3 regions of the Paenibacillus sp. FSL H7-0350 genome follow, and region 3 is predicted to be linked to each of the others. Evidence: riboswitches for the same ligand, from Rfam matches in the RefSeq annotation. Region 3 holds a riboswitch; each other region holds the start of a gene.
The links. A riboswitch is a leader RNA that binds a small molecule or an ion and turns the genes downstream of it on or off. The one in region 3 is predicted to bind cobalamin.
Positions count from the first base shown of each region.

Region 1: it holds a riboswitch for cobalamin, as region 3 does, so the genes downstream of both, NYE24_RS25250 (S-layer homology domain-containing protein) here and NYE24_RS22815 (anaerobic ribonucleoside triphosphate reductase) in region 3, are expected to answer to the same signal.
Region 2: it holds a riboswitch for cobalamin, as region 3 does, so the genes downstream of both, NYE24_RS29565 (energy-coupling factor ABC transporter permease) here and NYE24_RS22815 (anaerobic ribonucleoside triphosphate reductase) in region 3, are expected to answer to the same signal.

Region 1 covers NZ_CP151972.1:5,554,113-5,564,532, reverse strand. Annotated here, with positions in the region: gene NYE24_RS25265 (ABC transporter ATP-binding protein) at 1-1,372, opposite strand, end outside; gene NYE24_RS25260 (energy-coupling factor transporter transmembrane component T) at 1,288-2,232, opposite strand; gene NYE24_RS25255 (DUF4430 domain-containing protein) at 2,229-3,164, opposite strand; gene NYE24_RS25250 (S-layer homology domain-containing protein) at 3,584-5,749, opposite strand; cobalamin riboswitch at 5,956-6,136, opposite strand; gene NYE24_RS25245 (hypothetical protein) at 7,137-10,420, opposite strand, start outside.
Region 2 covers NZ_CP151972.1:6,579,703-6,590,122, reverse strand. Annotated here, with positions in the region: gene cobJ (precorrin-3B C(17)-methyltransferase) at 1-1,678, opposite strand, end outside; gene NYE24_RS29580 (ABC transporter ATP-binding protein) at 1,693-2,553, opposite strand; gene cbiQ (cobalt ECF transporter T component CbiQ) at 2,566-3,354, opposite strand; gene NYE24_RS29570 (energy-coupling factor ABC transporter substrate-binding protein) at 3,351-3,644, opposite strand; gene NYE24_RS29565 (energy-coupling factor ABC transporter permease) at 3,644-4,408, opposite strand; cobalamin riboswitch at 4,693-4,887, opposite strand; gene NYE24_RS29560 (helix-turn-helix domain-containing protein) at 5,027-5,959, shown strand; gene NYE24_RS29555 (hypothetical protein) at 6,270-6,635, opposite strand; gene NYE24_RS29550 (DUF6171 family protein) at 6,768-7,043, opposite strand; gene NYE24_RS29545 (alpha-N-arabinofuranosidase) at 7,054-8,547, opposite strand; gene NYE24_RS29540 (peptide deformylase) at 8,736-9,149, shown strand; gene NYE24_RS29535 (hypothetical protein) at 9,146-10,123, shown strand; gene NYE24_RS29530 (5'-3' exonuclease H3TH domain-containing protein) at 10,167-10,420, opposite strand, start outside.
Region 3 covers NZ_CP151972.1:4,983,429-4,993,848, forward strand. Annotated here, with positions in the region: gene serS (serine--tRNA ligase) at 603-1,883, opposite strand; gene ssuE (NADPH-dependent FMN reductase) at 2,291-2,860, shown strand; gene nrdG (anaerobic ribonucleoside-triphosphate reductase activating protein) at 2,954-3,481, opposite strand; gene NYE24_RS22815 (anaerobic ribonucleoside triphosphate reductase) at 3,478-5,463, opposite strand; cobalamin riboswitch at 5,807-6,040, opposite strand; gene NYE24_RS22820 (MTH1187 family thiamine-binding protein) at 6,382-6,690, shown strand; gene NYE24_RS22825 (sugar phosphate isomerase/epimerase) at 6,738-7,517, shown strand; tRNA gene NYE24_RS22830 (tRNA-Thr) at 7,605-7,676, shown strand; gene NYE24_RS22835 (DUF3800 domain-containing protein) at 7,887-8,723, opposite strand; gene NYE24_RS22840 (hypothetical protein) at 8,851-9,078, shown strand; gene NYE24_RS22845 (ASCH domain-containing protein) at 9,269-9,691, shown strand; gene NYE24_RS22850 (hypothetical protein) at 10,054-10,420, opposite strand, start outside.

The DNA of each region.
Region 1 (10,420 bases), 570 kb from region 3:
GCTGCTGCCCGCCGCTGAGATCATGCGGATGACTCTGCAGCACCTCCCGGAGCTGGAACACTTCGAGTAAAGCCTCAATCCGGCTTGCTGCTGCCTCAGGGGATAACCCGGCGTAGCTGCCCATATGCTGTAACTCCTCAGCCACTGTATCATAACTGAAATAGAGCAGCGGATTCTGCGCCAGCAGGCCGGTAGTCTTGCCTTTGGCCAGCTCTATTTTGCCGCGCTGCGGCTTCATCAGCCCGTTCAGCACATGCAGCAGGGTGGACTTGCCTGCGCCGTTCCCGCCCATGACTGCCAGGAGCTCCCCCTGCTTGAGTGTCAGCGAGAGCTTCCTGAGGACCTCCCGGCCCTCCTTCTCATACCGGAAGGTCACTTCGCGGCAGGTGAGCAGAGACGATGCGGCGGGGATTGGGGATGAAGACGCCCCTTGAGCAGATATTACGCGGGAAGTTAGGGGGGCTGGTACGTCGGGACTATTCAAGTTATTAACAAGTTCTAAGCCTGCGGCAGCGTCCGTTCTAGCCAGCAGGGAATGTATCCAGCGTCTGCCCTCACGCACGGTCAGCGGAATATTCTCCGGCGCAGTCAAATCTGCTTCCGGAGAGAGCGACAAGTGCAGGCGTGAAGCGGCTGACAGGTAACGTCCAGCCGAGGTCAAGGCCCCGCTGCCGGTCTGCCGGGCGAACAAGCGGGGAGCGGCATCTGCCAGCAGCTTGCCGTCTTCCAGCATCAGCACCCGATCAGCCAGCGGCAGCACCTCCTCCAGCCTGTGCTCGCTGATGATCACCGTGACCGCCATCTCCTCGTTCAGCCGCTGCAGCGCCATAATGAATTCCCGCGCAGCAACGGGATCAAGCTGGGAGGTTGGCTCATCAAGCAGCAGCACCTTGGGCTGAAGCAGCAGCACTGAGGCCAGGTTCATTAGCTGCTTTTGTCCGCCTGACAGCTCATGTACCGGACGGTAAAGCAGCGGCTCCAGCCCGAACAAGCCACAGATCTCTGCCAGCCGGGTCCGCATGACAGCAGGCGGTAGCCCCAGATTCTCCATGGAGAAGGCCAGCTCATGCCAGACCGTATCCATCACTATCTGTGCATCCGGGTTCTGGAAGACCATCCCGATCTCCCCGGCAGCCACCGCTGCCGGAAGCCCGGATAGAGGTTTCCCTTTGTAGGTCAAGGTTCCGCTGGTTGAACCTACCGGGGCGAGCTCCCGCTTCAGATGGCGCAGCAGGGTGGTTTTGCCGCTGCCGGACGGGCCGCAGAGCACGACAAATTCACCCTCTTCTATGACGAACGATAGCTCATGGAGTGTGTCCCTGTTTTCTTCAGGGTATCGGAAGGATAACTGCTGTGCTTTGAGGATCTCCATAACCATTTCTCCTTTCCTTCCAGCCCCGCAGGAATGAGCACGAACAGGCAGAAGCTGCCGTACATGACGGCCTCCTGCCAGCCGAAGTCCGACGGTCTCATCCGGGGATAGATCTCCAGCTTGCCGTAGCCCTGCACCCAGAACAGCAGCGTAACCACACCGCTAACGGTTAACAGCAGCATCACCAGCTTATCCTGCAAATCGGCCTTGTATATCGTGTAAGTGCTGCGTTTGGTGCTGCCGTAACCACGGGCTGACATGGAGTCTCCAGTCTGGAGGGCTTCCTCCAGCGACCAGGTCAGCAGCACTTTGAGCAGCGTCATTCCGTCAGTCATTCTTTTCTTAAGGCTTCCCGTACCGGTATCTACCCCGCGCAGACGCTGGATCAGCGTAATCTGGCGCAGCCGCCGCTGGAACAGCGGCACGAACCGGATGGCCATCAGCGTCAGCAGCGCCGTTCTCGGCGCAGCCGCCGCGAACAGGTACATGAATTTATCTGTAGTCACCGTGTAATTGTAGGATATAAACCAGATAAAAATGGTTAGCAGCATTGTCATCATCATCAGTCCATACAGCACAGCTTCCAGTGTAATAGGCTGATCCAACCAGTAGAACAGAATATGCGCTCCTCTATGCGAGAACAGCGGGTTCAGCAAGGCCACGGAAGCTGTCATCAGCAGCATAAAAGGCAAGCCGCGCACAAGCAGCCTCCCTTGTCCCTGCAATAGCAGCAACACCAGCAGTCCGGCTATCTCTGTAGCCAGAAATAACGGATGGAAGATCATCAGAGTGAACAGCAGCAGCCCTGCATAATACAGCAGGGCTACTACCGGATGCATGGAACGGAAGCCGCTGCTCATGGTGCTTTGGCCCCCAGGTCTTTGCCTAGATCAAGCGTATACAGCCACTCGATGGTATCCCCGGGCTCGACGATCCAGCTGCCCGCAGCCTTGGACGGAAATTCTCCATTGACCTTGTACATCCACCCGCTCTCTGACCCGTGATCATTCTCGTACAAATTATCTATACCTTCCACGTAAGCAAATGCCTTGCTGCCCTGATATTCCATCTGGATTTTCTGCCCCCGCGTAATCCGCTTCAGCAGGTCCAGCACACTCTCGCCCTTCTTGATCTCATACTGGGCGGCGGCCAGAATCACACCATGCTCCTCATCTCCGGTGATGGAGAGGGTGACCACGTTGTCCGGCTTGGGCGTGGCTGCCGGGGAGCGCGTGGCGGCTGGCGGCTTGGCCGTAGCCGCCGGAGCGGGCTTGGGGGTCGGCGGCTTGGGTGTGGCCGCCGATGGTTGCGTCGCCGCTGCGCTTGGCGACGCCGGCTTGGCGGGCTCGCTTACGCCCGCCGTTGGCTGCGTCGCCGCTGCGCCTGGCGACGCTTGGGGCTTGGCGGGCTCGCTTACGCCCGCCGTTGGCTGCGTCGCCGCTGCGCCTGGCGACGCTTGGGACTTGGCGGGCTCGCTTGCGCCCGCCGATGGTTGCGTCGCCGCTGCGCTTGGCGACGCCGGCTTGGCGGGCTCGCCCCTGCCCGCCTGCGCTGGAGCTGCCGTACCTTCCGCAGGGGCGGATGGTACGGCAGTGCCCTCAGCGGCTCCCGGCAGCGGAGCCGCTTCGTCTCCAGGCCGCGGCGTCTGCGCGGCCGGGGTCCCGGCGGGCGGCTGTGTGCCGCCGCCTGCCTCATCCGGCTGCGCAGAGGAGCAGCCGGAGAGCAGCAGCACCATCAGCAGGAGAAGCAGCGGAGCCAGCCTTCCCCGGCCTCTTTTGACTAGTTTGAACATTACCTGCACACCTCCACAAAAAGGGAAAAGAACGGGGCAGTCAGCCTGTTCCCCGTTCCTTCATACACCTTATGCTTACTTTTCAACACATATCCAAACGAATTTCAAGCAAATTTGTCACGCTAACGAGCCTTCAGCGCTTCGGCAACCCTATACGCCTCAACGGCTCATCGGCACGGATACTTTAGTTGGATTTTCTACACTTAATTATCCTGATTACGCATCTGTACAAAAATTAGTTGGATTTACAGCATCTAATTCTGCCCAGACCTCATCCTTCTGCAGCTTCAGACCTGAATAAGTGTCATTTATCCAACTAACTCCCGCTCTGCAGCAAATCCGGCCAAATTAGATGTCATTTATCCACTTATCGTCGGCCCCAGCGTGCAGTACAGTCTGCTCCCAACTCCAACTAAGAACTAAGGCAACCTAACCGCCACAGCAGCAGCCATCTCACGGGTTACCACAGCGGAAGGCTCGAATGCGCCGCCGGTGCCGCTCATATATCCAAGTCCCGTCACCGTACGGACAGCGGACAACGCATAGTCGCTAATCTTATCTTCGTCGCTGAACTTACCAGCCCCTGCTCCAGTTGATGCTGCATCCAGCTTATAAGCTCTAACTATCATTACAGCCATATCCTGACGCGTAACCAGCCCGTCCGGTTTGAACGTCTTAGCCGTCACGCCGCTGATAATTCCCAGCTCCTTCGCCCGGTTCACTGTTCCATAATACCATGTACCGGCCTTAACATCACTGAAGGCCCCAGCGGAAGCCGCCGCAGACGGCTCATTCCCGGTTAACCGCAGCAACAGCGCTGCAAATTCAGCACGGGTAATATTCTTTTTCGGCGCAAACACCAGACTGCCCTCACTCACACCATTCATCAGCTTGCGGTCATACGCCGTGTATACTGACTCCAGCGCCCAAGGCGAGATCGACTTCACATCGGCAAAAGCCGGACGGTCCGCCGCAGCAGAAGCCACCGTTACCGGGACCGTATGACGCACGATGGCAGGGGTCTTATCCTTCAGATATCCCGTAACCGTCAGGGTATATTTATTCGCCGGCAGACCACCAGCCACAACAGCCACGCCCGCAGCATCTGTAACTGCCGTTTTGCCGCCGATGGTTACCTGTACGCCTGCTGCCGGTGAAGTTACCGGATCAGAGGTGAAGGTCGCCTCATTCCAGACCCATTGCTTCTGGTTCACCTGCACCTTCAGATCTTGTCCAGGCTGCGGCTGTGCGGGCGTCACGGTTACGGCATCAACCACCTGCGTGTTGTCTCCGCCATAATAGACCACAATGCGGTCATTCTCCTCCAGCGCGAAGTCGCCCATCCCTACACTTGGATAGATCCATGCTCCGCCGCGGGCGACCACATACATCCAGCCATCATATCCGCCAAAAGTACCCGCAATCACGCCGCCGATCCCCGTCACATAATTGCCTGCTTCATTGACCAGGGCCAGGCGCTTGGCGGCTGCTGTCTTTTCCAGTGCATTAAGCACATTCCCTGCATACACGCTGCCTTCAGCCAAGGCTCCATTCGGACCTTCAACAGTAACCGAGACACTTACCTGATGATTCTTCACTGGTGTGCCGCTAAAATCAAAGAGCTTAGCGCCTGTACCAAACAGCTTGTACGCTACCAAAGCCTCCAGCGCCTGCTCCGTAGAGAGCGGATTGGAGCTGCCGCCCGCAGTGTGGACGAATCCGCCATCTGCTGCGCTGAAGCTCAGCAGCTTGCTGACCAGATTAATCTGGCCTTTGGTATACTCTGCTCCTGCCGGATCAATGCCGAAGGCAGACAGACCGATAATGGCCTGAGCTACACTCTCGCTGCTGTCGCCATATCCGCCGTTCTTGTCCTGTGCCTTAGCCAGCCAGGCTGCCGCCCGCTGACCGGCAGTATTCACGGCTGCTTCCTGCTTGTGTCCAGCCAGTGCGTTCAGCGTCATCGCTGTCATATCCGGATCACTCGCACCCGTAGTCAGGGTGAAGCCGCCGTCCGGGTTCTGCTTCGCCAGAATCTCTGCCAGCAGCTTGGACGGTGTCCATTTCGCATTTGCCGGGATCGTATAGCTGCCGGAATCCAGAGCGAGCAGTGCATAGACCGGATTATTCAGCGTCTGGCCGGTAATTGCATCGTGATTGTAGAGCTTCTCGATCAGGTTATAGCCTGCCACATTCGCCGGGTCGCCGCCCAGTGCCTTAACGGCAAGCGTAATCCGGGCATAGTCCGTAGCTCTGGCAAAAACACCCTTAGCCTCACTCACCTTACCTTCAAGCGCCTTCAGATAGCTGGCAGGAACCTTGTAGCCTGCTTGTGCAAGGCCAATCGCCTGCCAATCCGACTGGACTCCGTTCTTCAGCATGAATTCCGCAGTCGCATAGACCGCAGCGGTTACGCTGGCAGCCTCACTTGCGGGCAGAGCGGATACTGCAGGCGCGGAAGTCCCGCCTGCCTGTGCAGCAGCAGCTTGTCCTGCCGGGGCTACAGCTGCTCCCAGCAGTGCGAACAGCATAATGACAGCAAGCCCCAACCGTATGAACCTGGATGATAGAGAATGGTTCTTCATAACTAACCTCTTTCCTGAAATAGAATGGATGAATCCTGCTTCCTCCGCAAAGAGAGCGGCAACCTAAAGACCGCCCTATGCAGGGCGGCCGGGGAAGAATACAATACAGGGCGGCTGAAGGAGTCGATGGCTCTCCAACATTACATTGAGCTTATACAGCCCTCGCCAATATCAGCATCTGCTCCACATTCTTACCCCCGAAGAATAGAAACAACATCGAAAAAGGCAGGTCTCCTGGCTCATACTTCACCGCTTCCCCCGCCTTCCCATCCAATTAGCAGACAGTGGCTCCTCAGGAGTTGCTCCGTATTTACAGTGGCGGGACCGCGCCGGACTTGCACCGGGCTTCCCTTTTAAGCAGATTGCTCTATTAGACATAGCTCTGCCAGCATCTGCTAGCGACAGCGTCCGGTCTCTAAGGCAATCTGCACCTTTTCCCAAAGCTTATTAAATTTTAATATTCTCAAACCATCATATCGACTATTCCCCTGTATGTCTATAGACAAGGTATATCTATTCCAGCGCCCCAAGACTCAGCCCATTCCGCACAAAAATCCTGAATAGCACATGCCCGCTCCCCCGGCACATTCGTACTATTCAGGACTATAAAAAGTTAATCTTCTGCTGCTAATCAAGACGTTGGTCTACTGCAAATCAACACTCTAGCGCACCTATGGAGACCGCGGCAGAAGGCCGATTGTATTCTATACATCAGAATTAGTATAAAAGCAGCCGATAACGCATTCTGTTGCACTTCATACCATCGATTTCGGCAAATCCCCCTCAGCCGGGCTAAATCCCAAAAATCTACTGCACCAAATACAACAGAACGCCATATTAACTCCATTATGCCTGATTCTAGTGTACAAAGTGCGATCGAGCCGCTTCTTCCGGACACTACCATACTTAACTAATTACTTTATGCTCTTATCAGCCCGCTGGAGCGCCAATCATTGTACTACGTTAAAGTAGCATGCACTAGGCTCTGACTAGTCCTCCATGCCGCGCTATATGCGCACAACGGTTCAGCTGCCGCTAGTCGATCATCAGGTTCAAACTAATCAACATTCATTTAATCCCCTCGCTTGCTGAGGGTTTGCAGTCCCCCAACTAACAAAGGTGAGAACGTTATGCTTAAATGCAATCTGTACAACTAAATCGTCTGATTTACGGCCAAATGTACTTTTAGCTGTATTTCGTGCAACTAAAATGCTTATGTACCCGGCTTTTCGCCCATTCAGGGCAAATATAGTTGTATAGAATACAGTTAGGAGAGGTATGCCTTCCTTTTCACTGTTTTTAGTTGTACAGAGTACACCTATCTCTGTAAGTAATGTTACCTGATCGCATTAGTTAAAAGCTTACGCAGCCTGCTATTGCCGCTGCTTTATTCTGCGTCCGTGTCCGCCTCCGGGCTTGCGGAAGCGGATGGCTCCGCACTAGGCGCGGCTGCAGCTGTAGCTTCCGGGGCGCTGCCCGGATCTGCCGCCAGCTTCAGCGAGTATCTTCCGGCGGTGATCATATCACCTGCCGCCAGCTTCGCGCCTGCTGAAAGCTCCACCGTCACCTCGTATACGCGTGACGGAGGAGTGCCGGCGGCTCCACTGTCCGCATCGCCGTCCACTCCCGCTCCTGCATCACCCTTCGCACCGCCGTCCACTCCCGCTCCTGCATCACCCTTCGCATCGCCGTCCACTCCGGCTCCTGCATCACCCTTCGCATCGCCGTCCACTCCGGCTCCTGCATCACCCTTCGCATCGCCGTCCGCTCCGGCGCCTGCCTTACCACTCGCATCGCCGTCCGCTCCGGCGCCTGCCTTACCACTCGCATCGCCGTCCGCTCCGGCGCCTGCCTTACCACTCGCATCGCCATCCGCTCCGGCTCCTGTATTACCCTTCGCATCGCCATCCGCTCCGGCTCCTGTATTACCCTTCGCATCGCCATCCGCTCCGGCTCCTGTATTACCCTTCGCATCGCCGTCCACTCCGGCGCCTGCTGCAACCTGGCAACTGCTAACCGTTGCCTTAACCTCATAGTCCGTAACGCCGCTGGCGGACTCCACGCCGATCCGCTCCGGCTTGAAGGCGGAGCATTCCGCAGCATCAGTGAAGCTGAACAACAGCTTCACGCTGTTATTCTTACCCGCTTCTCCGCTTCCCGCATCTCCGCTACTATTCCCGCCAGTCCCTGCATCACCGCCGTTATTCCCGCCGATAAGCCGGACTGAGACCGGAGCCGCTACAGCGGCTTGTCCGGTCTCTGCCGGAAGCGGGCTGGGGCTGGCCACCGGCGCAGCTGTATCCTTGCCGCGTCCCCCTAGCTGGCTCAGCAGGATAACCGCCGCAATCAGAATGATCCCGAGGATGCTCCCTGAGATCAGGATTTGAAATCGGCTGCGGCTGACCCACCGCGCCAGCGGCGAAGCCAGCTGGGCGCGGGCTTCATTGTAGACAGTCTGCATGGCAGGCGTTGCTGTGTCGAGATGGGTTTTGCGGAATTCCCGGTTCTTGAACGCCTCGCGGTCGCTCTTTAGGAAATATCTCAGCACGGCCCGCTTGTAATTCGGCCACAGCTTCTTGCCTGAGCTTGCGAACAGCCAGCTATGCTGCGACCAGTCCAGGAACCGGTACACTGTCTCCTTGTCATTGCCCGCCTTGCGGACCACCAGATCCAGCAGCGCATCATAATCCAGCGGTCCGCCTTCACGTTCACTGCTGTGATAGAAGGCCAGCGGCAGCCGGTCGAATGGCTCAAGGCTCCGCGCTTCCTTCAGCCACCGCGCGCCCAGCAACTGTACATCGTCCAGCTCACGCGGCGTCAGTCCGGCAAAAATCTCCTCGTCCGGCGACTCCTCCCCGAACCAGCGGTAGGCCGCGCGCAGCGCATTCGCTTTGCGCTTCGCAATCGCATCGAGCGGCGGCTGCCAGTCTGCCGTATCCCGGTAACGCAGGAACGAGATCTCCAGCAGCTGCTCCATCGTCAGCTCGTCCAGCGAGAGCCGGTTCAGCAGGAAGCGGTCCGCAACCGTGCCCAACTCCTCCATAACGGACAAGGCCTCCGGGTACACACCGCCTCTGCGGCGCTGCTTCTCTGCCTGTTGGACCGCTTCATGAACAGCCGTTACCGCCGCTACCGGATCGGACTCCCGCTGCAGCTTCTCCAGCAGATATTCCTTGAAGGTATCCCGTACCGCTGCCTGCTGAAGCACTTCTGGAAGGCTCCGGCCGAAGTGGCCCACGAGGCGGAGGATATCCGCCGTCCCGGCAGCGGCAGCCAGCCGGGATTCCAGATACGGCTCGAACAGCGCTCTGCGGAAGAGAGATTGGGACAGCACTTTTTTGAAGAATGCCTCACTAAGCTCCGCATCACTCTCAATAATCCCGTAAGCCGCCGACAGCACATCCTCCCGGCCCCCGGACTGGCAGTTCAGCATCCCGTTGATGAAGTAATCGACGATCTTCACCCGGTAATTATGGCCCGGCAGCGCGTAATACGCCTTGAACTGTTCCAGGATCTCCGTTGACGGAATCCCCTTCTTGCGGATCAGATCATATTCGCGGTCGAACCGCTCCAGGAACATATCATTCAGCCGCACCCGCGAGTCCAGCTTCCCCTCCGGCTTCAGATAGGACAGCAGGCCGCCGAGTATAGCGTTCTTGTTGTCTGTATATAAGGCTTCGTTGCCTTGCTCGATTTCATAAAAGACCGCCAGCTCATTGTAGAGCGCCAGCGACAGCTTACGCTCCGGACTCTCTCCGAGCAGCAGGCTGTCGGCAAACTTAGCGAAATCGCGGAGGCTTCCGCCCTTCTCCACCAGCGTCTTCCAGGCCAGATCGGCATAGATCTGCCGCGACTCGCCGAAGTCGGTATTCAGGAACCTTGCACCTGCCAGATCGAAGATGTAATCCTTCTCGATATTACGGTCGCCCGGACGCAGTGAGCCCTTTTCCACGAAGGTCAGGTGAATATATTTGCGGCTCTGCGGCTCCTTGGCATACGTGATCACTCCGAGCCTGCGGCGGAAGTCATATGGCAGCGCAGCGAAGATAACTTCCGTCAGCCGGACCGCACGCTGCGACAAATCACTGATGGGCACATCCAGCGCTACATAGATTTTCTTCTTCCCGGCTACGGACAGCATTACCGCCTGCAGCAGGGCTTTGAACAGCTCTTCTGTGAATCCTAGACCGGACAGCACCGTACGCGGATCTGACGGCACGTCCAGCTCTCGGGTTGCCACGGGAATCGACTCCAGCTCAGGCAGGGTTCCGCCAGGCTCTCCCTCATAGCTCCGGGCAAACCCCGCGTGCAGCCAGCTTCCATACCCCTCGACAATCTCTTCGGAGCGGATAGGCGGCACCACGAAATTATGGGCAAAAAAAGCGCTCCGCTGCCCCGTAAAATCCGCCGCCAGATAACGGCTCTCTCCGATCACAGTCTCGTTGCTCTCCGTATGGAACAGGTGCAGCGCAGCCGGATACAGCTCCTCATCCTTCTCGCCGCGCGCCGTAAGTTCAGCCGGGGCATCGTAGAGGCAGAAGGGATGCAGGATTTTTTTGACAAAATTATTATCGAGACTCTCCGATTTCGCTACCGTATCGAAGCCCTCTGTCGACCGGTACACGCCGCGGCGCTCGCGGGTATACATCTGCTGGGTGATCATGGACCCTG
Region 2 (10,420 bases), 1.6 Mb from region 3:
CTGTAATGCTGTCCATCCGTTCCCGGAACGCATGATACCGCTCCTGCTCCCGGCCATGAGTCCTATATTCCTCTACTGCCGAAGCTACAGCGGCTACCGCTTCCTCTTCATCCATCCCTTCACGCACCAAAATCCCTGCATGGGCGCCCCGGCCGGACTTCTTGCCGCCAAGATACAGCTCATAGCTGCCGCGCGACATTACCAGGCCGATGTCATCCAGCACAGCGGAGCTGCAAGCCATCCCGCAGCCGGCTACACTGATGTGCAGCTCTCTGGGCACAGCCATTCCATGCAGCAGGGTGTGTAGCCGGACAGCAGCACTTAACGCTCCGCTTCTGCGCAGCTCACAGAATCCGCAGGTCTTCACCTTCACGTAATCTCCAGGCGTACTTACATTCAGTCCGGCCTCCAGCAGCCTTGCTCCTGCCTCTGTTTCTTCACTCCGGCTGCCGCGCAGCAGGAAATACCCGTCCTTCGTATAGACCAATTGCCCATCGCTGCCTGCAAGCTCAGCCAGCAGCTTCATCTGATCGCCGCTGAAGCTGCGGCTGCCGGCTGCGGGAGCAATCTCCAGCTCGAAGGAGGAATCGGCCGATGCCTTCAGGCGATCGGTCAAGCTACGCAGCCGCTCCACCTGCGGAGCAGCAGCCAGGCTCTGCGCAGCCGCCTCTTCCGCCAGCCCTGATCCCGCTTCGCCACAGGCTGCCGCCCGTTCTATCCGGACTGTCCCTGCAGCCGGATCAGCCGCTGCTCCTTCCAACCGCAAAGGCCCCGCTTCCGTCCCTGCAGCGGCCCCTTTATTCACCACGGCTCCGGCCATCCCCTCTGCCTGCCCGGACTCCGCCGCAGCCAGCGACCACGGCTCGGCGGCTGTGCGCAGCCGCTCGTGCGGCTTCAGCGTCTGCGTCTGTGCCCCGAGACTGTACTTGCGTTCATATCCGCGCGGCGTAATCATAAGGTCCTCATAGACAACGGTAGCAGAGTTGCCGACCACCACGGTTGAGAGCATGCCGATCTCATGCTCCAGCATATCCTGGAGTGTCGTTACGACCGTCTGCTGGCGGTCACGGTAGGCACTTTTGACAATGCCTACCGGTGTAGCCGGATCACGGTAGCGCAGCAGAATATTGCGTGCTTCTTCAATCTGGCGCGTCCGTCTGCCGCTGCGCGGATTATAGAACGCAATGACAAAATCCGCTGCCCCCGCCACTTCCACACGCGCAGCTATGCTCTCCCAGGGCGTAAGATGATCGCTCAGGCTGATCGTGCAGGAGTCATGCATAATCGGGGCCCCAAGCAGCGAAGAGCAGGACTGGATCGCCGAGATTCCCGGGATTACCTCCACCTGCACCCCCTCTGAGCGGCTCCAGCCGCGTTCAATCAGCACCTCGTAGACCAGCCCGGCCATTCCGTAAACACCGGCATCGCCGCTGGAGATTACCGCAATGGTCTGCCCGGCTTCTGCTCTGCGGACAGCCTCCTGGGCCCGGCTGACCTCTTCAGTCATCCCCGTGCCGACAATCTCCTGATGCCGCAGCAGCGGCCGGATCAGATCTACATAAGTGGTATAGCCAATGACCGCCTCACTCTCATCCAGCGCAGCCAGTGCGCGGCCGGTAATATGCTCCAGCGCTCCGGGGCCGAAGCCGATAATCAGCAATTTTCCTTGTTTGTTCATTCCTCTTCCCCCGTTCATGAATGGCTGTGGTCAAGCGCAAGCAGCTTATGCAGTTTCAATTTGAATTCATCGGCGGTGCGGGGAGCGCTCTGACCTGCGGTCAGGCGATCAGGCAGGCTGAACCATAAGTCAGCCAGCAGCGGCAGTCCCAGCCCGATGGACAATAGCTCCTCCCGTCCCGCAAAAATCTCCTCCGGTGTCCCCGCCGCCCTGCATCTTCCATGCTCCAGCACAATAATCCAGTCCGCCCAGCGGTAAGCCAGGTTCATGTCATGCGTAGCCATAACTACGGTTGTCCCTTTATCATGTATGGCTTCAAGGCCCTTCAGCATCTGCGTTTCCGATAACGGGTCCAGATACGAGGTCGGCTCATCCAATAGAATTAGCTCAGGCTCCATAGCCAGTACACCGGCGAGTGCTGTGCGTTTTTTCTGGCCCAGGCTAAGCTGATGAATCGGTTTATCACCCAGATCAGTCAGATTCAGCAGCTCCATGACCTCCCGGCAGCGCGCAGCAATAGCCGGTTCAGCCATTCCGCTGCCGCGCAGCCCAAACGACACATCCTCCAGCGGTGTGCTGAGGATCAGCTGCTGCTCAGGGTCCTGGAAGACCAGGCCCACCTTCCGCCGCAGAGCGGCCAGCTCTTTTTTGGAGTAGGATAACGCCTTCCCTCCTTGCACAACCGTACCCTGCTGCGGGCGCAGAATGCCAACGGCATGCAGGAACAACGTCGATTTGCCCGAACCGTTATGACCGATTATTGCCGTCTTGCTGCCTGCGGGGATGGAGAACGTCAGTTCATGCAGCGCAGGCTCCTTCGTATCAGGGTAACGGAAGACCACTCCGTCACAACTCAGACTATATTCCTGATCCATGACCGGCTCCTTTCATGTGTTAGTGATAAAGTACGTCTCAGCCAGCAACAGTAGCGCAATACCGGTATAAGCCTGGATTGTATAGCGCCTCGGCACAGGACGCGCCGTATAAGGCGGGATAATAATCTCGTCTGTGAATCCGCGGGCCAGCAGCCCCTGCGATAATCCGTAATACCGGTGCATCGTGTTGCCGAACAGCGCTCCTGCCATGGCCGCAGTCTCCCGCAGTCTGGCCTTGTAGCCCCGCCGGCCTCCGCGCAGCCTGCGGGCCAGCAGCAGACCATGCGCTGCATCACTCAGCAGGAATAAGAAGCGGTACATAATCAGCATCAGCTCCAGGACAATTTGCGGCATCCGCAGCCTGCGCAGCACCTGCAAAAGCTCACTAAACGGAGTAGTGAACATCAGGAAAAAGAAACAGCTCATGCAAGCAGAGATTCTGGCCAGCAGCTCTCCTGCCCGCTGAAGCCCGGCCGCTGTAACATATACCGGCAGGTTCAGTCCCGGAAATGAGAATATCCCTGCCTCTCCCGATGCCGGGTGCCCGAATTCCACGAGCAGTGCCGGTACGCTAAGCGCATAGAACAGCAGCGCTGTGCCGAACAGCATGCCATAAGCACGGAAGGGAATACGGGCCTGTAATACACACCAGGACATCATCCATAGGGTGATTGCAGCCTGTAGTACCGGATGTACCGTGTAAGAGAGCAGGAACATCAGGGCTGCGAACGAGCTTTTCCACATCGGGGATAACTGGCGCAGCGCATTATTGTAGGAGAGAACGTCAATCCGCCGGATCACTTGCTGCTATGCTGCTTCGTCCCGCCCTGCTTGCCCTTGAGCAGCCCCAAGGTATAACCGATCACACCTGCACCCATCGCTGCCTGCAATGCGAACAGCATACTCTCCGTCTCCCCTGGCAGCTCAGTCAGCGGCTTGAACCACGGCTTATAGTCAGGGTTAATCTCGGTAATCACACCTTCAGCCGCATCATCGGCCCCTCCGAATTCCCCATTAACCAGCAGCAGCGGCAGAATGACCAGCAGAATAACAACCAGCAGCATCAATCCATTTTTCCATCTATTGCTCATTAGGCTCTTCCTCCGTTCACCTTGCGTTTCAGAAGCGACAATTCATTCGGGCTATACGATTTCAGCCAGTTCCACAGCAGTACCGTCAACAGCCCTTCACTGATGGCCAGCGGGATTTGCGTCACGGCAAAAATCCCCCCGAATTTGAGAAAAGAAGCCAGAACGCCGCCATCCGCCGCCGGAAAAGCCACCGCCAGTTGAAAGGAAGTCACTACATACGTACTCAGATCAGCCATCGCAGCCGCACAGAATAAGGCCAGCTTCTCGCGGTCCGGCATTTTCATCATCAGCTTATACACTGTATATCCGGCAAAAGGACCCGCCACCGCCATCGAGAACGCATTGGCTCCAAGCGTAGTGATCCCGCCGTGCGCCAGCAGCAGCGCCTGAAACAGCAGGACAATCGAGCCGATTACGCTCATGGGCAGCGGCCCCAGCATTACCGCACCCAGTCCGGTACCGGTGGGGTGTGAGCTGCTTCCGGTCACGGAAGGCATTTTGAGCGCAGACAGGACGAAGGTAAACGCCCCGGCCAGACCCAACAGCAGCTTCAGCTCCGGGTTCTCCCGGGTCATGGCTCTCAGCTTGAAGATTCCCAGGACAAAGAACGGGATAAACGCCGCCCACCAGAAGACCGCCCAGCCAACCGGCAGGAATCCTTCCATAATGTGCATCGCGCGGGCCGTCCCCGGTTCGTTCAGCATAAAGTACACCGTAAATCCGGCAACCAGTGCCGCAAAGCTCCACCCTCTGTGTTTTTGCATTTGTCACCCTCCATGTTTGTTGATTTCCCATTTAAGATCATAAAGCCAAAAAAACCCACCCTAAAGGGTGGGAGTGTATGTACGCAGGCAAGTTCGATAGAGCACGCAGCCAGGAGCTAAGCGAAACAAGGTGCTTCTCATCGTCCCATCACTAGGGGCCGTATCCTTGTATCCAGCAGCTATAAACCGGGGGGCCTCTCTACACTCAAGATTCCTCCGGTCCATCAGGGCAGAACGCCTCTTCTCATTAACCTATCCGTACACCGCTCCTATCCGCGTAGAGTCGTGGTGTGCGTCGACAAGGTAGGTCTCCTGGCTTGGAATACAGGCGCCGCAGGCTTCGTCTTCCCCGGGGCTTCCCGAGTGACCTCATGAAGTGCAGCTCTTCCATACAGTGGCGGGACCGCTCGGGAGTTGCACCCGATTCCCTGTTATCCCTTGCCGCTTCCGGCAAGAGCACCTTGTTTCATTGCTAATTCATCTCACATCATAGCGGACTCGGCCTAGCGTGTCTGTGATATAAATTGGAAAAGCTGGCCTGCAGCCAATCATAGCTTGTAGAAATTTTATTTGAGTAATATAATTATTAACTATATAACCTGAACGTGGAGGCATCCGATGAAACTTGATCTAACTGAACAATCCCTGCCCGTGTACGAGGCCCTGTCCAGTACCGTGCGCCTGCATATGCTGCGGCTGCTGTCCGATAAACCCATGAACGTGAAGGAACTGGCCGCAGCCCTCAAGCTAAGCAGTGCGATTATGACCATGCATGTGCGCAAGCTCGAAGCCGCCGGGCTGATCCGCAGCCACATGGCTCCCGGCAAAAGCGGACTGCAAAAGATTTGTACACTGGCCGCAGACGGGGCAGAGATTGTGTTTCCGGGACAAGCCCGGACTCCGCGTAGAGGGTACCGCAAGGACATCCCGGTGGGGCATTATTCCGACTTCCAGATCGAGCCTACCTGCGGACTGTCTACGACGGAGAGGGTCATCGGACACTTTGACGATCCCCGTTATTTCTGGGACCAGGAGCGGGTGAACGCCGGGATTCTCTGGTTCGGCAAGGGGTTCGTCGAGTATAAAATCCCGAATTTCCTGCTGTCCAGCCAGCAGCCGGAGGAGCTTGCCATCACGATGGAGATTGCATCCGAAGCCCCGTCGATTAACAACAACTGGCCGTCGGATATTACCTTCACGTTGAACGGACAATCGCTCGGCTTCTGGACCAGTCCCGGTGACTACGGAGATAATCCGGGAAAATACACACCGGCCTGGTGGCCCGCACTAACCAACCAATACGGCCTGCTCAAGCAGCTGCGGATTACGCAGACGGGTACCTACATGGACGGGCAAAAGCTGTCGGAGGTCACCCTCGATCAGGTAGGCATCCGCAACAAACAATGGACCTTCCGGCTCTCCGTCGAGGAGGATGCCGAGCACATCGGCGGTCTCACCCTGTTCGGCAAAGGCTTCGGCAATTACAACGAGGATCTGGTGTTTGAATTGTTTTATACGGATGGTGTGGCAGATTTGCCGGGTTCTTTGTAAAGGCCTGCTTAGCAGGTAGGTAGGGGGAGATTGATTGATTGATTAGTTAGATTAGTTAGACTAATTAGGTTAGTTTTCGTTTCAGCTACTTTTGGAGCCAAAACTCCTCACTACTGCTTAACGCCCACTTCCACGAATTTAGGGGTACTAATGTCTCTCATTTCCGCCCAAAGCCCACTTTCGACCAATTCAGGGGTACTAATGCCCCTCATTTCCGCTCATCGCCCACTTTCAACCGATTCAGGGGCACTAATGCCCCTCATTTCCGCTCATCGCCCACTTTCAACCGATTCAGGGGCACTAATGCCCCTCATTTCCGCTCATCGCCCACTTTCGGCCGATTCAGGGGCACTAATGCCCCTCCCAACATCCATCCAGCCAGCTTCTCACCGCACCAGAGGGATTTATCCCTCTCATTCCCTTCCTCCAGCCCATTTTCCGCCGCATTAGAGGGATTTATCCCTTTCATTTCCTCCTCAAGCCCACTTCCCGCCGCATTAGAGGGATTTATCCCTCTCATTTCCTCATCCACCCCACTTTCTACCGTATCAGTGGGATTTATCCCTCTCATTCCCTCATCCAGCCCACTTCCCGCCGTACCAATTGGATTTTCCCCCTTTACTTTGCCAACTTCGCCTCCTCTAACACTTCCATGTCCCTTTCCCCTCACCTCCATAACGCAAAAAAGCCCCTCCAACCGCAGCATTGTGCAGGTTGGAGGGGCTTTCGGTGATCGATCCGGCTCTTATGGCAAGGGCGGCTTCTAGCCTATCTGTTTAGCATGGCCTCTTGCGCCAGGCGTGAGCCGTCATTCCGCCACCGGCTGCCACTTTCCGCCGCCCGGCAGCGGACAGCTGCGGGCCTTCAGCCGGGCCACGACAGGAATGATGCACCCGCAGGCAGTACAGGTTACGCCATCCTGCAGCTTCGGGCAGGTCCCGCAGATCGCCAGCCGCTCGGCATAGACCTCATCGGAAGCCGAATTGTCAGGATTGAACATGGAGGAGGCCAGAATGCGGGCAATCTGCGCTTCCGTGACCTTGTACTCCTCACGGCATCCCTTGCAGGTTGAAGTGGTCGCCATCCTGCGTTCCTTATGCCTTCGGAGTAATTTCCAGAACGGTTACCGACATTGGCGGCAGTTCTACAGTCAGCGTATCCCCTTCAAGCTTGAAGGCGCTGAATGTCTGTGGTGTCACAGCTTCCGGCTGCTCAAAGCTATTGTGGGCATCGATGGAAGCTCCGGCCAGCGTAGTTCCGCTTACGGATGCTTGTCCAGCCAATCCGCGCAGTTCCAGCGGCAGGGTTGCCGATGCCGCATGATTCAGGTTACACAGGCTGACATGGATTACGCCTTCTGCGGTTACAGAAGCGGAAGCCGATACTTCAGGAATCTCTACTCCCTCATAGCTGTATACCGGGCTGTCCACAGTCAGCTCCAGCAATTCTGCATCCTGATGCACTTTGTACATGTTGAATACATGGTAGGTTGGGGTCAGGAGCATTTTCTCGCCTTCGGTCAGAATAACGGCCTGCAGTACATTCACTGTCTGGGCAATGTTCGCCATCCGTACACGGTCACTGTGCTTGTGGAAAATATTCAGCGTCAAGCCGGCCACCAGCGCATCACGGATCGTGTTCTGCTGGTAGAGGAAGCCCGGGTTCGTACCCGGCTCAACATCATACCAGGTGCCCCATTCGTCAACGATCAGGCCGACTCTTTTCTCAGGATCGTATTTGTCCATGATAGCGATATGGCGGGTAACCAGCTCATCCATGAACAGTGCCTTCTTCAATGTTGTGAAGTATTCGTCTGTTCCGAAGCCTGTAGCCGCGCCCTTATGATTCCAGTCCGAAGTAGGCAGGGTGTAGTAGTGCAGGGTAAGCGAATCCATGAAGCGGGTAGCTTCACGCATCAGTACTTCCGTCCAGTTATAGTCATCCGCATTCGCCCCGCAGGCGATCCGGTGGATCTTGTTGTCTCCATAGTTGCGCACATACGTCTGATATTGACGGTACAGGTCAGCATAGAATTCAGGACGCATGTTACCGCCGCAGCCCCAGTTCTCGTTGCCCACACCAAAATACTTAACGCTCCAGGCATCTTCCTGGCCGTTCTTCTGACGCAGCTCAGCCATTGGCGAGACTCCGTTGAAGGTCAAATACTCAACCCACTCGGACATCTCTTGAACAGTTCCGCTACCTACGTTACCGTTGATGTACGGCTCGCAGCCCAGCATCTCGCAGAGGAGCATGAATTCATGCGTACCGAAATGGTTGTTCTCTACCGCGCCGCCCCAGTGTGTGTTGATCATCCGCTTACGCTCTTCGCTCGGGCCGATACCGTCCTTCCAGTGGTATTCATCAGCGAAGCAGCCGCCCGGCCAGCGCAGTACCGGAATTTTCATTTCCTTAAGCGCTTCCACTACGTCGTTGCGGATACCCTTGGTGTTCGGAATAGGGGAATCTTCGCCTACCCAGATGCCTTCATAGATACAGCGTCCCAGATGCTCAGCGAAATGTCCGTAGATGTTGCGGTCAATTTTACCTTTGCGGATGTCGGTGTTCAGTACAATGCGTTCTGCCATGGGAAGTTAACGCTCCTCTTTAGGTTAATATATTTGTTAATCATTTAATACTTATATTAACATTATAATCAAGCTTCCTCCGGTTCGTCAATCTTTATCTTAAGCAGCAACTCCCGCATTCCCGCATTTCACTTCCCCGCCAAAAATGATATTATGGACACACAAATACAGCATAACTGGAGAGTATAATGATCAGACCTATCAGTAAAGATATATCGCTTCTTAGCCAAAAATCTGCTCCGGCCACGGAAAAGGATCTGCCCGTGTTAATGGATCTTGTGGAGACGCTGAACGCCAACTCCGACCGGTGCGTCGGCATGGCTGCGGACATGATTGGCGTCAACAAACGCATCATTGCCATCCGTGTGGAGCAGCAGATGACGATTTCGATGATCAATCCGGTGATCGTTAAGCGCACCCGTCCTTATGACACTGAGGAAGGCTGCCTCTCGCTCGAAGGCGTACGCCCGGCGAAACGGTACGACTACATTGAGGTAGAGTACCTCGATTATAATTTCAAGAAGCACCGGGATAGCTTTACCGGATTTACGGCGCAGGTTATTCAGCATGAGGTGGATCACTGCGAGGGTATTGTGATTTGAGCCGGGACGTAAGAGCGCTAACCTTCAGCAAGACGGCCGCCGAGCAAATACTGAGGAATGAGACTGATACCCGCACGCTTTTGTCAGAATATCCGGAGTACAAAGAAGAAGTGCTGCATGAGATCAATGCCTTATCAAGCCAAAAACGCGCCAACCTGATCCATAATTTGCTCGCCAGCTATACAAGCAGCGCCAAAATAGCGAAGAGCAAAATTGTCAAAAGCGGCTTTAATCAAACCACCATTAACGCTTTTCTTCCTAATATTATTAAAGCCCGGTTTGCCATTTATCTGATCGAGCAGCTGCAATTAGCGGTGTCCGCCGAATCAGCCTCGGGGCCTGTCCGGTTCAATCTCTGGGACGGTTATATTCTGCAGAAGCTCCTGTTCAAGGAAAAGCTTGTCCGGAAGCCCGTATCGCTCCCTCTGTTCCGGATATGCTGGAAGCTGATGATCCGCCCCAAAATGCTGATGCCGCTTGTCAATAAACAAGGAATCTATTGCTTCTATTCCCGTTCGTTAATCAAGCACTTATCCGCTCTGATCGGAGACAAGGCGTGCCTGGAGATCGGTGCAGGTGACGGTACCTTGACGAGATTCCTTAACGATAACGGCACAGTCTGCCGGGCAACTGATGACTATAGCTGGGCGCATTATATCACCTACCCCGATTTTGTGGAACAAGCCGATGCCAAAGCTGCACTGAGCAAATACGCTCCTAAGGTGGTGCTTTGTTCTTGGCCGGTGCCCGGCAACCCGTATGAGAAGCATGTTTTTAATACGGAATCTGTAGAGTTGTACATTGTAATCGGTACAAGAGACCCGGCGATCACCGGTGATTTCGATGCGTATGATAAGGCTAAGCATTTCAGCATGGAGCTGAATGAGGAATTATCCCGCCTGCTTGTGCCGCCATCTGAGGATAATGCGGTCTATCTCTTCACACGCAAACAAGACAGTACACGCTCACGATAGGTGAGTAGCTACTGTCTTGTTTGGTTTGCTGTCTATTCCGGCTTCAGCCCAGATCCCCCAGCTCAATCTGTACGATTCCCCGGTCATCCCGTTCCTCGGCGATCCCGCCGATCAGATGCATCAAGCTGCCGAACTCCAGCTCATTGAACTTGCGTGCGGCGTTATCCCGCTGCAGCTCCCACAGACATTCGGCCAGCTCGCATACTATCGGCACATCGCAGCGGATTTCCGCCAGTTCCCGTGAGAGATGCAGCATGTCGAGGTCCGCTTCAATCTTAGCCCGAACGCCCTTGGGCA
Region 3 (10,420 bases):
AATATGAATCTAGCGCAATTTTTCGTCAATATTTGTTAAACTTGCATAAAATCATGGTTGGAAATGATGAAATAAATAAAAGTTTAATATATTTCATGGGGAATTAGTTATGTTTTCTGAAAAACATGTAAACTATATGTTATTTATATGCTAAAAAACGGCGGTCCCCTACTAAGTGAGGGAAGCGCCGGTTATTGTTGTTTTTGCTGTTAAAGAAACTATGATCATCAATCCACTTCCCCTCAACTCTTCTATGCACACATTATCCACCACAAACGGATGGTGCGCGGGCGAATGTAGGCAAAAAACCGATTACAATGTGCTGTCGGAGGGTGCGTGGGTTGGATGTAGTCGAAAAACTGATTACAATGCGTTGGCGGGAAGGTGCATGGGCCGATTGAACTCCGAGGTGAAGAAAAGGGGCATTAGTGCCCCTGAATGTACCCAATGTAAGCAGAAAGAGCAAAATCAGGGGCAGTACTGCCCCTGATTTTGCAGGATGTGGGTCAAAGGAGCGATAGAAGGAGCACTAATGCCCCTGAATTCGCCGGGTACCCCCAGAAGTGGGCGGATAGGTAGCCAATGGATAAGGTTAGGTTGCTTTACCTAGCTTCAATCCGCTCCGTCCCGCCCATATAAGGCCGCAGTGCCTGTGGGATATAGATCGAACCATCCTCCTGCTGGTGGTTCTCCAGCAGCGGGATCAGGATGCGCGGCGTGGCCACCGCTGTGTTGTTCAGGGTATGGCAGTATTGCAGCCGCCCGTCTTCATCACGGTAGCGGATGCCCGAGCGGCGGGCCTGGAAGTCGAGCAGATTGGAAGCCGAGTGGGTCTCCCCGTAAGCTTCTCTGCCCGGCATCCAGGTCTCAATGTCATACTGCTTGTGGGTCTTCATCGCCATGTCTCCGCTACAGACGGCGACTACCCGGTAAGGCAGCTCCAGCAGCTGAAGAATATGCTCGGCATTGCCGAGAATCTCCTGGAGCATCTGCTCCGATTCTGCCGGATCGTTCTTACACATGACCACCTGCTCGATTTTCGAGAACTGGTGGACCCGGTACAGCCCGCGCACATCGCGGCCGGCCGAACCCACCTCGCGGCGGAAGCAGGCCGACATCCCGGCCAGGCGCAGCGGCTGCTCCAGCTCCAGAATCTCATCGCTGTACAGCGAGACCAGCGACACTTCCGAGGTCCCGGCCAGCCAGCGCTTCTCGCCAGTCAGCTCGTAGGTCTGATCCCGGCCGCCGGGGAAGAACCCGGTCCGCTCCAGCGCCTCCGGGCGGACGATCACGGGCACATCCATGACGCTGAAGCCGCGCTGCATCAGTACATCCAGCGCCAGCCGCTGCACGGCCAGGTGCAGCAGGAGTCCGGCCCCCTTCAGCACATAGCTGCGGGGCCCTCCGGCCTTGACGCCGCGCGGAAGGTCCATAATGTCGTGCAGCTCTCCGAGCTCGACATGGTCCCGCGCGCGGAACCCGAAGACCGGCGGCGCGCCATGCCGCCGCAGCTCCACATTCGCGCTGTCATCCGGTCCGATCGGCGTATCCGCCGATACAGGATTCGGCGCGAGGAGCATCAGCTCGCTGCAGCGCTGCTCCGCATCCAGAAGCTCCGCCTCCAGCCGCGCCAACTCGCTGAGGGTCCCCCGCACCTGCGCCTTCACTTGCTCGGCGCCTTCATGGTCGCCCCCGCGCAGCAGGCGCTCGACCTCCTTGGTCAGCGCGTTGCGCTCCGCCCGGCGCTGCTCGGTCTCCCGGCGGGCCAGCCGCCGCCGGTCATCCCACTGCAGAAGTTCCTCCAGGGGGAACTTCAATCTTTTCCACTCGGCCGTCTTCCGTACAATGTCCTCATTCTCCCTGATCCAATTCATATCCAACATCTGCATCCGCTCCTTAAGTGTGGGTAAAAAAACGCAAAAAACGCCCTCATCCATGGGACGAGGAGCGTCAGCTCGCGGTGCCACCCAGGTTGACCTCATTCACGTATAGCAGCTATGCAGCGCGGAATCAGGCCCTCTTTGGTCTTCGCGGTAACGGGCGAAACCCGGTAAACTTAGGGAACAGGAAGCTGCTCCGGTCGCAGACGCCTCGCGGTTGGATGCCGGTCGTTGGCCTGGTGGGGGTATAGGTTTGCCGTTTATTATAACCAGAGCGGCAGCGGTTTGCAAGCATAAGAGGGGTTTGACAATATTCCTTGTACTCTGCTAGGATTATTACTAATTTAAAGTATTGGCGCCCGGCGAAGCAGCCCGGCCCATCCTATCTTGCGGACGGAAGAGGTGCGGAAATGGCCAAAATAGTCGTAATTAACGGAACACCCTCTCTGGTCTCACGGATTAATGCCGTGATTGAGTATGCAGAGAGTGCCCTGCGTGAACGCGGGTATGAAGTGGAGCGGATCAATGTCGCTGAGCTTCCGGCGGAGGATCTGATTCACACCAAGTTCGAGAGTGAAGCCATCGTCAAGGCGAATGGGATCGTGGCGGAAGCCGATGCGGTAATCGTCGTCAGTCCGGTATATAAGGCTTCTTACACGGGAGTGCTGAAGACCTTCCTGGATCTGGTGCCGCAAAAAGGGCTGGCCGGCAAAATCGTCCTGCCGCTCTTCATGGGCGGAAGTCTCGCGCATCTGCTGGCGATTGACTATGCGCTGAAGCCGGTACTGTCCGTACTTGGCGCCCGCTACATTCTTGGCGGCGTCTACGCCGTAGACTCCCAGGCAGTGCGTAACGACCAGGGCGTAGTTGAGCTGGCTGAGGAGCTGAAGCTTCGCCTGGACAGCGTGCTGGAAGAGCTGGCGGAAGAGACGGAGCATAAGGTGGGGCGCAAGGCAGGGCAATCAGCAGCCGTAGAATAACGTTAGGCTGCCGGCTCCATTTGCCGCCCGGTACAATCAAAAGGCACTACACTACCCGAATGCGGGAGTGTAGTGCCTTTTTGTATGGGGATTTCATACCCCTTGAAAGCTCAGCTCCGGCTCCCACAGTACGACCCTATCTCCCGCCAGACTCGCCGGAATATCAATGATCCGCTGGTTGCTGCTTCCCCGGTAGGAGAGGGTAAGGTCTTTGAGCTCTTCGACGAACCGTCCGTCGATCACGACCTGGCACAAGGCCAGCAGATTCCATTCCGCAGAGCCCGGTGAAGCCGTAAGCTCCTCGTACGTATAGCCGGTATAGATCCAGATTGGGAAGTCCGGCAGCTCCGCGCGCAGCTCGTGAATGAAGTCTGCAGCCTCCTCAGCCGAGAAAAAAGGGTCCCCTCCCGCAAGCGTCAAGCCGTCCAGCAGCGGATTGCCTGCAATTTCCTCTATAATCTCCCGCCGCCGCTCCGGGGTAAAGACCTCCCCGTAATTAAAGTTCCAGGTCTTTGGGTTGAAGCAGCCCGGGCAGCGGTGGCGGCAGCCGCTGAAGAAGAGGACGGCCCGCAGGCCTTCCCCTTCATTGATCGACTCCGGGTAATATCCGCAGATGTTCATAGATGCTTAACACGGTCCCGGACTTCGGCTTGCTTGGCAGCATTGAAGCGGGTCTGGTAGTCACCGGTCAGATACCCGGTAACCCGGCGCAGACGGCGGATATGGGTGGTATCCTCATGGGCATTGCAGGTCGGGCAATTCGTGCCGATAACCCCTTCATAGCCGCAGCCGGAGCAGCGGTCAATCGGATGATTAATGCTGAAGTAGCTGATGTCCTGCTCCAGCGCGTATTTGATGATTTTGACGAAGGCTGACGGGTTGCTCCGGGCATTGCCGTTCAGCTCGACATAGGAGATCGCTCCGGCGTTGCAATGTTCATGGAACGGAGCTTCCAGGCTGATCTTCTTAGCTGCGCTTAGTTCATAATAGACCGGAATGTGGAACGAGTTCGTATAGTATTCACGGTCCGTTACCCCAGGGATAGAGCCGAGCACCTTGCGGTCGATCTTCGTGAACTTGCCGGAGAGACCTTCAGCCGGCGTTGCAAACAAGGTGATATTGAGGTTAAGCTCCTCGCTCTTGCGGTCGCAATATTCACGCATATGGCGGACGATAGCAACAGCCTTGGCGTGAATCTCCATATCTTCGCCGTGGTGCTTGCCGTACATGGCTTTCATGCATTCAGCCATTCCAATGAAGCCCAGCGACAGACTGCCGTGCTTCAGCAGTTCGCCTACGCTGTCATCGGGGGCAAGCTGCTCGCCGCCTTCCCAGACGCCTTCACGCATCATGAAATCGGAGGCTTTGGCCTTCTGGGAAGCCTGGATACGGAAGCGGTGCAACAGGCCGTCCAGTGCAATATCCATATAGTGATTGAGGTCGTCGAAGAATCCTGCTTCGTCAGCAGCGAGGCGGCGGCCGGTTATCGTGCCGTGGGCCAGTCCAAGACGCACCAGGTTGAGCGTGTTGAAGGACAGGTTGCCTTTGCCGGAGCAGTGGTTGCGTCCGAAGCGGTCGCTGAGTACACGGGTCCGGCAGCCCATCGTAGCGAACTCGGTATCCGGGTCAGCCGGATCATAATACTGCATGTTCAGCGGAGCGTCCAGATTGGCGAAGTTCGGATATAATCTGCGCGCCGAGCACTCGGCTGCCTTCAGGAACAGCTCGTAGTTAGGATCACCCGGTTGCTGGTTGATGCCTTGCTTGCATTTGAAAATCTGAATCGGGAACACCGGTGTCTCCCCGCTGCCCAGTCCGTTCATCGTAGCCGTTAGCAACGAGCTGATCACAAGCTGGCCCTCTGGTGAGGTGCAGGTGCCGTAGTTGATGCTGGTAAAAGGAATCTGGCCGCCGGAGCGGCTGGACATCGTATTCAGGTTATGTACCATACTCTCTGCGGCCTGCAGGGTCTCGCTCTGCGTCTCCTTCAGGGCAAAACGGAAGGCGCGCGGATACTGCTCAGCCAGATCGCTGCGGCTCATCGTAATCTCCCCAAGTGCAGAACCCTCTGCATTCTCCTCGAAATACTCCAGACCTTTGCGGAAGAGCTTGGAGAAGGATTTGGTAACATAAGGGGCCAGGTCATAATCCAGCTTATTGGCGGATACGCCGCCGTACTGCGCATTCTGCTGTGACTGGAAAATAATCGCCACCAGCGACATCGCCGTCATAATCGAGTTAGGAGGCCGTACACTGCCGTTGCCGGTGTTGAAGCCTTCACGGAGAAGCCGTTCGAACGGAATGAAGATGCAGTTCGTGGTTCCAATGGCGTATTGATCAAGGTCATGTACATAGACGACATTATCCAGGGTAGCCTGTACCAGCTGTGGCGGCATGGTGAAATTGCGTGCATACCATTTGGAGTATTCACTGCCGAACTTGCTCATTTTGCCGGAGAAGCTCTCCCCGTTCAGGTTGGCGTTCTCGCGCAGCAGATCCAGATCCCGGCTGTCGATAATATCCCGTCCCAGATGAATGACCTCTTCCAAAAGATCCTCCTGTGCAGCTTGTCCTTCGTTATAACGTTTCTCCAGCAGTGTCATTATATAACTCTCTCCTCTCGGGTATTGTAAGCGTAATATGTAATATAGATAGAATGGTCAGGACATCAGTAAAAAAGCACCCCCGGCCGGGAAGGCCGGAAATGCCCGAATGCATGATGCAAAGATCCGGTAAGCGGAAATTTGCCTGTGGTCTGGGTGGAACATACGAGCAGACACGGGGCAAATAGCTTACGCCCGTTCTTGTATATTCCGCAGAGCCGATACCTGAAGATAATCCCCGATCGTCCTCAGGTATCGGCAGCCTATGGCCCGATTGACGGAAGGCTAACTCTGCTATGGCAGGCCGCATACGGACACCTCCCCTGTTCCTCGCAGGAGTCTAAGCGGTGCCACCGAAACAGGCAGGTCTCCTGGCTTCCGGCAACTCCTCCGGCGCCTTCCCGGGGGGCTTATTCAGCCCCTTAGTGGCAATTAGCCGGAGAATGCGGCCCTGGGGGCATCGCGCCCTGGGAGCATCCGGTTACAGTGGCGGGACCGCAGCGGTTTTGCACCGCGCTTCCCTATTAAGTCGCACCTCTATTACAAGGGGTGAAACACCCGTTTCTACTATATTTTGTTGTGATCTATTAAAGCTACCGCAATATATTGTGTTTGTAAATGTTTTTTTGCAATCCCGCACGGGGAGCGGGTTCGGCGCTTTTACTCACAGCTGATCCACAGTTAGTCCACAGGTAATCCACAACTTTCCTCCGAATCTGCCGTGAATGTTTCATAAAATCTCCGAAAATACGCCACAAAGAATCCATAAATAGAGTGCGTCTAATCCTGGTAATTATTTTGACGGATATTAATAGAATAGAGAGGGGTGGCAGGTGATTTGTGGCAAGCTTGGCGAAGCGTTACAATAAGAGGATAAGTAAGAGGCAGGAACAACAGATAATTAGGAGGGAGATCACAATGGCAATTGGCGAAGTGACCGTTATTCCGATTGGGACAGGCAGCACCAGCCTCAGCAGTTATGTGGCCGAGATGCAGCGCGTGCTGGAGACGGTGGAGGGCATTACCTATGAGCTAACTTCTATGGGTACAATTATTGAGGGACCGGTAGCGCGGATTCTGGCTGCGGTAGAAGCGCTGCATGAGTCGCCGTTCACCGCCGGGGCGCAGAGAGTCTCCACCTCGCTCAAGATCGACGACCGGCGCGACAAGACCTCCACCAGCCGCAGCAAGCTGGAATCCGTGGAGCGTAAGCTTCAGGGAGAGTAACCACTATAGTATCTAATCAGAATTAACCGATAAGGAGCGGATTCTTCATGACAGAAGCAGCACAGCAGATCGGAATTCAAATGTATACACTGCGTGACCAGACGGAACGCGATTTCCTCGGTACACTGGGCAAGGTGGCAGAGATGGGATACCAGGCAGTGGAATTCGCCGGTTATTTCGGTGTATCTGCAGGGGAACTGCGCCGTAAGCTGGATGAACTTGGCCTGGCTGCCCCTTCGGCGCATGTAGGTCTGGACTTCAGCAGTCTGGATAAGATGGAACAGGCATTAGCCAAAGAGATTGAATATGGTGTAGAGCTCGGACTGCAATATATGATCACCCCATCGGCACCGCTTCCGCAGAACCCTTCCATAGAGGATGTAACAAGAATCATTCCATTCCTGGAGAAGGCTTCCGCGATGGTCCGGGCGGCAGGGATGCAGTACGGTTATCACAACCATGATTATGAATTCGCAGAGGTTGACGGCAAGGCGGTCATCGATATCTGGCTGGAGCGGATTCCTGCGGAGCAGATGCTGGCAGAGTTCGATCTGGGCTGGGTACACAGAGGCGGAGCCAACCCGGCTCAATATGTTTCAAGGTACGCCGGACGTGTTCCGCTGGTCCACATTAAGGATTTCGGAGCCAACCAGGAGGAGACCGATCTCGGAAAAGGAGAGGTGGATTTCCAGAGCGTCTTCGAGATCGCGGAGCAGAGTGGAATTCTCTATTATATTGTGGAGCAAGAGGCCTATGAGGTATCCTCCCTTGCAAGCGCTAAGCTCGCGCTGGATTATTTCCGCGGGCTGGGGCTGATGCACGGCTGAGGACACAGCCGCCAGAGGAAAAAGGGGTTGCGTTTTCCGCTGGAAGAGTTATAATGTTTTTTGTTTGGCAGACTTCAGAGTCTGTAAGCTGGTGTAGCTCAGGGGTAGAGCAACGCACTCGTAATGCGTAGGCCGGGGGTTCAATTCCCTTCACCAGCATTTGTATGAAGTCGATAGTGGCGCGGGTTCCCGGAAGTGGGTGCTGCGTCTTTTTATTGATTCAATGAACGTGTTGTTGATGCATTATTGAAGTTGCCGTATAATCCATTGCAAATTATTAGGGCAAACTATATAATGAAACTATAAATGAGCTTGACTATCACCGAAGGCTTACGTTCCACGTGGGCTACTTAGTAGGTGAAGTGGGGCTCATTTATTTTTTGCGTTATATTGATTATTAATTTTTGTGTACTTAGGCTCAAACTTCCAATGTCTGTAAGGGTGTGACCAGCGATCACTTAAATTTGAAGAGCCTGTTGTGGCACCAATATTAAAATTAGGATATATTTCTCGAATCCGTTTGTTAATTAGCTTGTACAATTTTTCTTTGGCTCGTGTCCTTTTTCCTCGTAATCTCTGCCCTGGGGGTTTGTCTTGATCTTTTCCATTTAACTTAAATTCCATTGACCCTAAAACGACATCAAGGCATTGTAGTATTATGTGTTCATGTGATGTAGCTTCACCTATGTCATCCATGCTTTTGAAGTGTAGTTTTGATTCAACAAAAATTTCCTGGTATTGAAGCGAATATATGAATCTTTTAAATTCTTCATTTTTTTCTTTTTTGTCAGGCAATTGATCTAATAAAATATATAAAGAAATGGGCTCGTTTGTTGGATTCGAATATTGAAAGCCAAATATATGTTTGAAAAATTGATAATAAAGCAAGAAATACTCATTGCCTCTTTGTGCTTCGTTTAAACCAACTGCTTGGTACATATTATGAGTGAACATGATTCTAATTTTCACTTTATCTTCTTTTACAAAATTAAAAAACAAATTAATGATCTCCATATATTTTTCTAAGTAGTTTTCCGTAACCTTTTGCCACTTGATTTCACCAGTAAGATTTAACTCCATTCTTTTTTTGTTGAGTGCTTTGTTAATATAGTCAAAATCAGTAGATCTAATTAAGGTGCCTCCATAAAAATTACCGAAATATCTCCCTTTTTTTTCTGATTCATCTGTATATATAATATACTGCAATGCATAGACCTCCATTTCCTATTGAGGGCAATACTTTTGTCATATTTTAAATTTATGAATTTGTATGTTTTTAGCATGCTGACGTTCATTTCTTCGGCAGTGTAGGTGCGGGGTGGCCGTTGGGCGAATGGTTGTCCTGGCTGTAGGTTTGCTGGTCGGTTTAGCGGTCGGTTTGGTGGTTGCTTTTACAGCTGTTTTTTTGGTGGCGGCCGGCGCAGATTTGGCCCCCCCTTGTTGTGTTAATGGTACTCTCCTGTTGCATATCACCATTTGGCACAATTGGTGCGGCAATAATATCCGCTGTTTGCATCTGTTCTTCCCGGCTGACCCTCCGCTATTGCAGAATCAAAATTAAGTGTTGCCAGTAAGCAAGAAATATAGCTTTTTCTCAAAAAAATCCTCCCCGAGTAGTGTTCTGAAAATAGTCTAACAGAGAAAGGGAATTTTTACTATATAGAAGGGGGTTAATTGATAGCGCTCCATCAAGAATTGCTCGCTGTTCACATAGTGGAGTATACTGCAACTGGAGAGGAAGCGAACAATATATGAAATGCCTGACCATTCGCCAGCCGTGGGCCACGTTAATTGCGCTGGGAGAAAAACAAATCGAAACCCGGACCTGGCGGACCGCCCACCGGGGGGAGTTAGCTATTCATGCCGGGATGCAGGTAAATAAAGCGATCTGCCGGACGGAGCCGTTCCAGTCGTTGCTTGCACGTCACGGCTACACTGCGGACAATCTGCCAACCGGCAAGATCATTGCAGTCAGCCGCATTGCGGATTGCTGTGAAATGACACCGGAGCTTGCGCAGCAAGGCTGGCCGGGTGGAAATGAATATGTATTCGGCAATTATGCCGAAGGAAGGTATGCCTGGAAGCTGGAGGAGGTTGTTCCGCTGGTACATCCCATACCTGCCAAGGGACGTCTGGGGTTCTGGGAATATCCTGTGCTGGAAGAGGAATTGTGAATTTCCTGACGATATTTTGAAGAAAAATTGCTCCGGATTGGCTGCCGGCTGGTATAATTGGGATATTCGGCGGGAAATCTTCCTATATATAAGGATAGTTGTGCTCTGAGGCGGTCTACCGCTGGAGAGGGGCAGGAATGCCGGGAAGGGGCGTATGCATAATAGATGGGAAGCCTTCTAATTGCATGGCTTTGTATGCTTTGTTTGTTTCTTGCGTTCAGGGATCAGGTCAGCCGTAGAATCTTGTACCCGGTAGCTGTGGTGGTTATATGCGGCACGTTGGGGTATTGGACGTTGTTAATGTAATTGCATCCGGGTGATCATTTAATGCAGAAGTCTGCCGCTTGCGGCAGGCTTCTTTGTTATCCTTGCTTCGGGCCGCCCTGCGCCGTCTTCTCCATACCCAGATACCTGCGCATATGCAGAGTGGCCTGGGCGGCAATCACGTCATCCAGCAGCAGCATCCGCTCGTGATAACCCCTGCAGACGAATTTGGCTTCAACACCCGCCTCCAGCCGATTCTGTTCATAGACCCTCAGACCACGGGCGCGCATCCCGGCACGGACCTCCCGCAGATCGGCAGAAACGGCATGGACTGCCCTCTGGATGACCTCCAGATAAGGCGCAGGCGTGCGAAGCTCTGAGGATATAGCAGAAGCATCGCGCTCGAAGGCGGATAGAATAAGCGGCAGCAAAATATAGGATTTGACCAGCAGGTTATCCTGGCTC